Rhodobium gokarnense: one gene and its partner. The protein of the gene in region 1 interacts with the protein of each later gene in a pairwise test. Links are inferred from orthologs where the notes say so. Each region holds a gene or a part of one and is shown on either strand. Other genes may lie near its edges. The genes, in order: grpE and groL.

What was found.
Region 2: the proteins of grpE (region 1) and groL interact in binary tests that used the Escherichia coli proteins (3 or more experiments, as listed by UniProt). The link is inferred for Rhodobium gokarnense from one-to-one orthologs.

Annotation. Positions count from the first base shown.
Region 1 is NZ_JAOQNS010000009.1:55,066-58,144, forward strand. What follows is about bases 125-2,886. They hold grpE (nucleotide exchange factor GrpE), read right to left. Parts: upstream 1,965-2,886; coding sequence 1,284-1,964; downstream 125-1,283. Other genes in these bases: M2319_RS15630 (SPFH domain-containing protein), read left to right, coding at 125-421; M2319_RS15635 (hypothetical protein), read left to right, coding at 1,127-1,270; trxA (thioredoxin TrxA), read right to left, coding at 2,160-2,480; addA (double-strand break repair helicase AddA), read right to left, coding at 2,599-2,886. In the rest of the region: more of M2319_RS15630, read left to right, coding at 1-124; more of addA, read right to left, coding at 2,887-3,079. UniProt on the Escherichia coli protein: Participates actively in the response to hyperosmotic and heat shock by preventing the aggregation of stress-denatured proteins, in association with DnaK and GrpE. It is the nucleotide exchange factor for DnaK and may function as a thermosensor.
Region 2 is NZ_JAOQNS010000006.1:164,269-167,434, forward strand. What follows is about bases 230-3,078. They hold groL (chaperonin GroEL), read left to right. Parts: upstream 230-759; coding sequence 760-2,397; downstream 2,398-3,078. Other genes in these bases: groES (co-chaperone GroES), read left to right, coding at 333-620; M2319_RS12335 (esterase-like activity of phytase family protein), read left to right, coding at 2,612-3,078. In the rest of the region: M2319_RS12320 (DNA-3-methyladenine glycosylase I), read left to right, coding at 1-126; more of M2319_RS12335, read left to right, coding at 3,079-3,166.

The DNA of each region.
Region 1 (3,079 bases):
CAAGGCCTATGACCGCGAGACGGCGGCCCAGCAGAAGCGCATCGAGACCGAGCAGGCCCGCTCCACCGCCAACGAGCAGCCCCGCCTCGTCCAGGCCCAGATCGCCGTCAAGGTCGCCAACCAGCGCGAACAGGAGCGCGAGGCTTTGGGCCGCGCGGAACGCAAGTTCCTGGAAGAACTCGCCAAGGGCCAGATGGCCCAGGCCAACGTCCTCGGCCAGGACCGGGTTGCGCTCCTGCAGGCCCTCGACAAGGTGCTCGGCAGCCTGGAGAGGAAACCCGAACTCGTCCAGATCGTCGGCAAGCTTGTGCCGAACACGGTGGTCGGCAACTCATCGGGTTTGGCCGGCGCCGCCGCCATCTTCGGCTCCAATTTCGGACAGGCGACCAGGGAGATCCCGACCGGCGCCGGAGGACGGTGACCGGCCGAGAGTCGCCCAAACGACGTCATCGCGAGCGCAGCGAAGCGATCCAGTGCGGCGTTTGAGGGTGGTCCCGACGCTCACCACACCCTCCTCCGTCACCCCGGACTTGATCCGGGGCCTATTGCCCACCTCGATGCGGTAGCCCGTCGCGGTTCTTGATGTGACCCACGCCAAGGCCAAGTGCTCTCAACAAACGGCATACCGCGTTGGCAGGGGCAATAGGCCCCGGCTCGGGGGCCGGGGTGACGACTGAGTGTTGGGCACGCGGGGTGCGCCCCAAGCTAACACGGAGCCTGCTGCCGACGCCCTATGGATTGCCGCGTCGGCCTTACGGCCTCCTCGCAATGACGTTGAAAAAACGAGGAAAATCTCTCTACCGTCATTGCGAGTGCAGCGAAGCGATCCAGTGCGGCATTTGAGGAGTGACCCCGGTGACCGCCACACCCTCTTCCGTCACCCCGGACTTGATCCGGGGCCTATTGCCCACCTCGACGCGGTAGCCCGTCGCGGTTCTTGATGTGACGCACGCCAAGGCCAAGTGCTCTCAACAAACGGCATACCGCGTTGGCAGGGACAATAGGCCCCGGCTCGGGGGCCGGGGTGACGGCTGAGTGATGGGCACGCGGGGCACGCCCCAAGTTAACACGGAGCCCGCTGCCAACGCCCTATGGATTGCCGCGTCGGCCTGTCGGCCTCCTCGCAATGACGTTGAAAATACGAGGAAAATCTCTCTACCGTCATTGCGAGCGCAGCGAAGCAATCCAGTACGGCCTCGCCGCCATCGATCCGTTCAAGGAAAAAACAAAGGGCGCCGCGATTGCCGCAGCGCCCTTCTTGATCGAATAGGCCGAACGCCGGATCAGGCCATCTTGTCGACCGTCGCGCCGGGGCCGGCGGCCGACGGGCTCTCATTGGCCTCGCCGCTCTCCGGCGCACCGGCGTCGTTCGCTGCTTCCGCGGGGGCCTCGCTCGCTTCCGGCTTCGGCGCCTTGGGGCCGCCCTTGGCAACGCCGACCATCGCCGGGCGCAGCACGCGTTCGCCGATGACGTAGCCGGACTGCACGACCTGCACCACGGTGCCGCTCGGCACGTCGGGGTTCGGCACCTCGAACATCGCCTGGTGCAGGTTGGGATCGAACTTCTCGCCGGCCGGGTCGAGCTTCTTGACGCCATGCTTTTCCAGCGTCTTCAGCATGTCCCGTTCCGTCATCTCCACGCCCTCAAGCAGACCCGAGAACGCCGCATCGGCGCCCTCGCGCGCTTCCGCGCCGACGGCATCGAGCGCCCGGCGCAGGTTGTCGCTGACGGTCAGCATGTCGCGCGCAAAGCTGGAGGCGGCGTAGTCGCGCGCATCGCGCAGCTCCTTGCCGGTCCGCTTGCGCAGGTTCTCCATCTCCGCCAGGGTCCGAAGGAGCTGGTCCTTCAGCTTGGCGTTTTCCTCGCTGAGCGCTGCGGCCGGATCGGCCGCATCCGCCTCCGGCTGCGCGGCGGTGTCGTCCGCAGCCTCGGTCTCGGGGGTCTTTCCCGTCTCGTCACTCATTGCAGTCCTCTTCGGGGTCCGCGTCCGGAGCCCTCTTTAAGCGGTGTCGGCGTATGAGCCCGTCCGTTGTTGAATATCCGGGTCGCGATATGCGGTCTCGGCCCGCCTCCGTCAAGGTTTGGCCACAAAAAGACACGGCAAAACCCGGGTCGGCGGGCCGGCCCGGGCAGCGACAGGCTGAACTGGAAGCCGGGATCAGACGGCGCCGTTGATCCAGTCGAGGAGGCGGCCCTTCGGCTGGGCGCCGACCTGCATGGAGGCGGGCTCGCCGTCCTTGAACAGGATCAGCGTCGGGATGGAGCGCACCCCGTATTTGATCGCCGTGTTCGGGTTCTCGTCGATGTTCAGCTTCGCCACCTTGACCTTGCCGGCCATCTCGGTGGCGATTTCCTCAAGCGCCGGCGCGATCATCTTGCACGGGCCGCACCATTCGGCCCAGAAGTCGACGACAACCGGCTCCGACGATTTCAGGACGTCGGCCTCAAAGGTCGAATCGGTGATTTTTTCGGTCGTCATGGGTGTCCTTCTTTCATGGCTTGCATCATGCGCGAGGCATGTCGCTCATTAGTTGGTTCGAAAGTAAGAACGCCGGACCGGAGCGTCAAGCACGGGCATTTCCGAAAAAGCGCGATCTTCAGGAAAGGATTTCGCCGGATCCCCCGGCTCTGAGCCGCTGGAGCGCGGCATCGAGCCGCGCCGCCTCGAGTTCGACAAGCGCCGGACCGGCGGTCCACAGGAGCGCGGCGCGGACCGTGCGTCCCGGATAGAGCGCCGACAGCACATGCCGGTAGAGCGCGAGCTGGACCACATAGTCCTCCGGGATCGCCGAATCGCCCGGCACCTCCCGGTTGGTCTTGTAGTCGACGATGAGCACGGCGTTGTCCGTCGCAATCAAACGGTCGATCTGGCCGGAGATCGAGAGCGTCTCGCCGCCATCGGTCCGAAGCGTGCCGACGATGGCGACTTCGGCCCGTCCCTCGGACGCAAAGACGTGGCGGAAGTCGGGATGGTCGAGGACCGAAAAGACCTCCGCGATGAGCCCCGCCCGGTCGGACTCCCCGAGATCCGGCGCGAGTTTCTCGAGCATCTTTGCCGTCATCTCCGGCCGCCTTTCT
Region 2 (3,166 bases), on another replicon or contig:
TTTTTCGGCCCGACCACGGCCTACGCCTTCATGCAGTCGGTCGGCATCGTCAACGACCACCTTGAAAGCTGCTGGTGTCGACACGACGTAGAGAACCAGCGGGCGCAATTCGACAGGCCGATCTGAAGCCGTTAACGATGGCGGCGTTTGAGGTCGCCCCAAGGGTGCTCTGAGGCGAAAAATTTCGCCGCCATGTTGCACCGCGTCTTGACAGTTTCCTCCCCCGTGACTAACTCAGCGACGACTGTTAGCACTCACCTGAAGAGAGTGCTAACGCTCACGCAAACAGCGAACAAACGTTCACGGCAAAAACTCAGAGGAAGCTTTTCAAAATGAAGTTTCGCCCTCTTCACGACCGCGTAGTCGTCCGTCGCGTCGAATCCGAAGAAAAGACCGCCGGCGGCATCATCATCCCCGACACTGCCAAGGAAAAGCCGCAGGAAGGCGAAGTCGTCGCCGTCGGCCAGGGCGCCCGCAGCGAGGCCGGCGAACTGATCGCGATGGACGTCAAGGCCGGCGACCGGGTCCTGTTCGGCAAGTGGTCGGGCACCGAAGTCAAGATCGATGGTGAGGATGTCCTGATCATGAAGGAATCCGACATCATGGGCGTGATCGGCTGACCCGCCGGTAGCAACGACGATCGGGACGTCACCCCGGCATCCGCGCCGACCGGCGCGAGCCCGGCCTGACCGTCCCAGTCCACCACCGAACCACCCGGCGGATCCTTCCGGACCGGGAAAGAAATCAAGGAGCTGAAATATGGCTGCCAAGGAAGTAAAATTCGCATCCGACGCCCGCGACAAGATGCTTCGCGGCGTTGACCTCCTCGCCAACGCCGTCAAGGTGACGCTGGGTCCGAAGGGCCGCAACGTCGTCATCGAGAAGTCGTTCGGCGCCCCGCGCATCACCAAGGACGGCGTCACCGTCGCCAAGGAAATCGAGCTTGAGGACAAGTTCGAGAACATGGGCGCCCAGATGGTGCGCGAAGTCGCCTCCAAGACCAACGACCTGGCCGGCGACGGCACCACCACCGCCACCGTGCTGGCCCAGTCCATCGTCAAGGAAGGCGCCAAGGCGGTTGCCGCCGGCATGAACCCGATGGACCTGAAGCGCGGCGTCGACATGGCCGTCAAGGCCGCCGTCGACGATCTGACCGCCCAGTCCAAGGCGATCAACACCTCCGAGGAAGTCGCCCAGGTCGGCACCATCTCGGCCAATGGCGAGCACATCATCGGCGAGAAGATCGCCGAGGCGATGCAGAAGGTCGGCAACGAGGGCGTCATCACCGTCGAGGAATCGAAGGCTCTGGAGTTCGAGCTGGAGACCGTCGAGGGCATGCAGTTCGATCGCGGCTACCTGTCGCCGTACTTCGTGACCAACGCCGAGAAGATGGTCACCGAGCTTGAGGATCCGTACATCCTCCTGCACGAGAAGAAGCTCTCCAACCTGCAGGCCATGCTGCCGGTTCTGGAAGCCGTCGTTCAGTCCAACCGTCCGCTGATGATCATCGCCGAGGACGTCGAGGGCGAGGCGCTCGCCACGCTCGTCGTCAACAAGCTGCGCGGTGGTCTCAAGGTCGCGGCCGTCAAGGCTCCGGGCTTCGGCGACCGCCGCAAGGCCATGCTGGAGGACATCGCGATCCTGACCGGCGGCCAGGTGATCTCCGAGGATCTCGGCATCAAGCTTGAGAACGTCACCCTCGACATGCTCGGCACCGCCAAGCGCGTCACCATCACCAAGGAAGAGACCACGATCGTCGACGGTGCCGGCGAGAAGGCCGACATCGAGGCCCGCGTCGGCCAGATCAAGGGCCAGATCGAGGAAACCACGTCCGACTACGACCGCGAGAAGCTCCAGGAGCGCCTGGCCAAGCTCGCCGGCGGTGTGGCCGTCATCCGCGTCGGTGGCGCCACCGAGGTCGAGGTGAAGGAGAAGAAGGACCGCGTCGACGACGCCCTCAACGCGACCCGTGCGGCCGTCGAGGAAGGCATCGTCCCGGGTGGCGGCGTCGCTCTCTTGCACGCCCGCCGCGCCGTGGAGAAGGTCTCCAGCGACAATGCCGACGTTGCCGCCGGCATCAAGATCGTGCTGCGCGCCCTTGAGGCCCCGATCCGCCAGATCGCCGAGAACGCCGGCGTGGAAGGCTCGATCGTCGTCGGCAAGGTGACCGAGTCCAAGGACGAGAACTTCGGCTTCGACGCCCAGTCCGAGTCCTATGTCGACATGATCAAGGCCGGCATCATCGACCCGACCAAGGTCGTGCGCACTGCCCTGCAGGACGCGGCCTCCGTCGCCGCCCTCCTGATCACCACCGAGGCGATGGTCGCCGAGATTCCCAAGAAGGACTCCGGCGCACCGGCGATGCCGGGTGGCGGCATGGGCGACATGGGCTTCTAAGCCACGCGTCCTAACGCAATCGAATACGGGAAAGGGCGGTCTTCGGGCCGCCCTTTTTCGTTGTGGCAATGCTGGCGTTTCCGCGTCGCCGGACCGTCACAAAACTTTCAAGCAAGCGTCACCCGGCTTGCATGAACGCCTCCTAGCCTCCCGCCGAGCCTCAACGAATCCTCACGTCCGGATCATCGGAAATTTCCAGGGAGAGCCAGAGATCATGCGCGTCCTTCGCAGCCATCTCTTGACCGGCCTCGGCGCGATGTGCGTCGCCGGCACCGTAACCGCCGCCAATGCCCCCGCCAATGCCGCCGACGGCGCCGCCTATTTCGAGCGCCTCGCGTCGATGCCGGTCTACGAGACCCTCGATGCGGGCGTCGACAGGACGACCGAGACGGTCGCCGAGATCGCCGCCGCCTCCATGGATGGCCGGACCCTGATCTTCACCGACAGCCCGGGCGAGGCGCTGGTCTTCGTCGACGCCACCCAGCCGGCGGCGCCGAAGCCGCTCGGGCGCACCGCCCTCGGCGGCGAGCCGACCTCCGTTGCCGTCGTCGGCGGCTTTGCCCTTGCCGGCGTCAACACCTCGGAAAGCTTCGTCAAGCCGGGCGGCCATCTCGCCGTCATCGGCGTCGACAGCCGCGAGACGGTCGCCAAATGCGACGTCAAGGGCCAGCCGGACTCCGTTGCCGCCAGCCCCGACGGCAAGTTCGTCGCGATCGCCATCGAGAACGAGCGCGACGAGGACCTCAATGACGGCGTCATCCCGCAGATG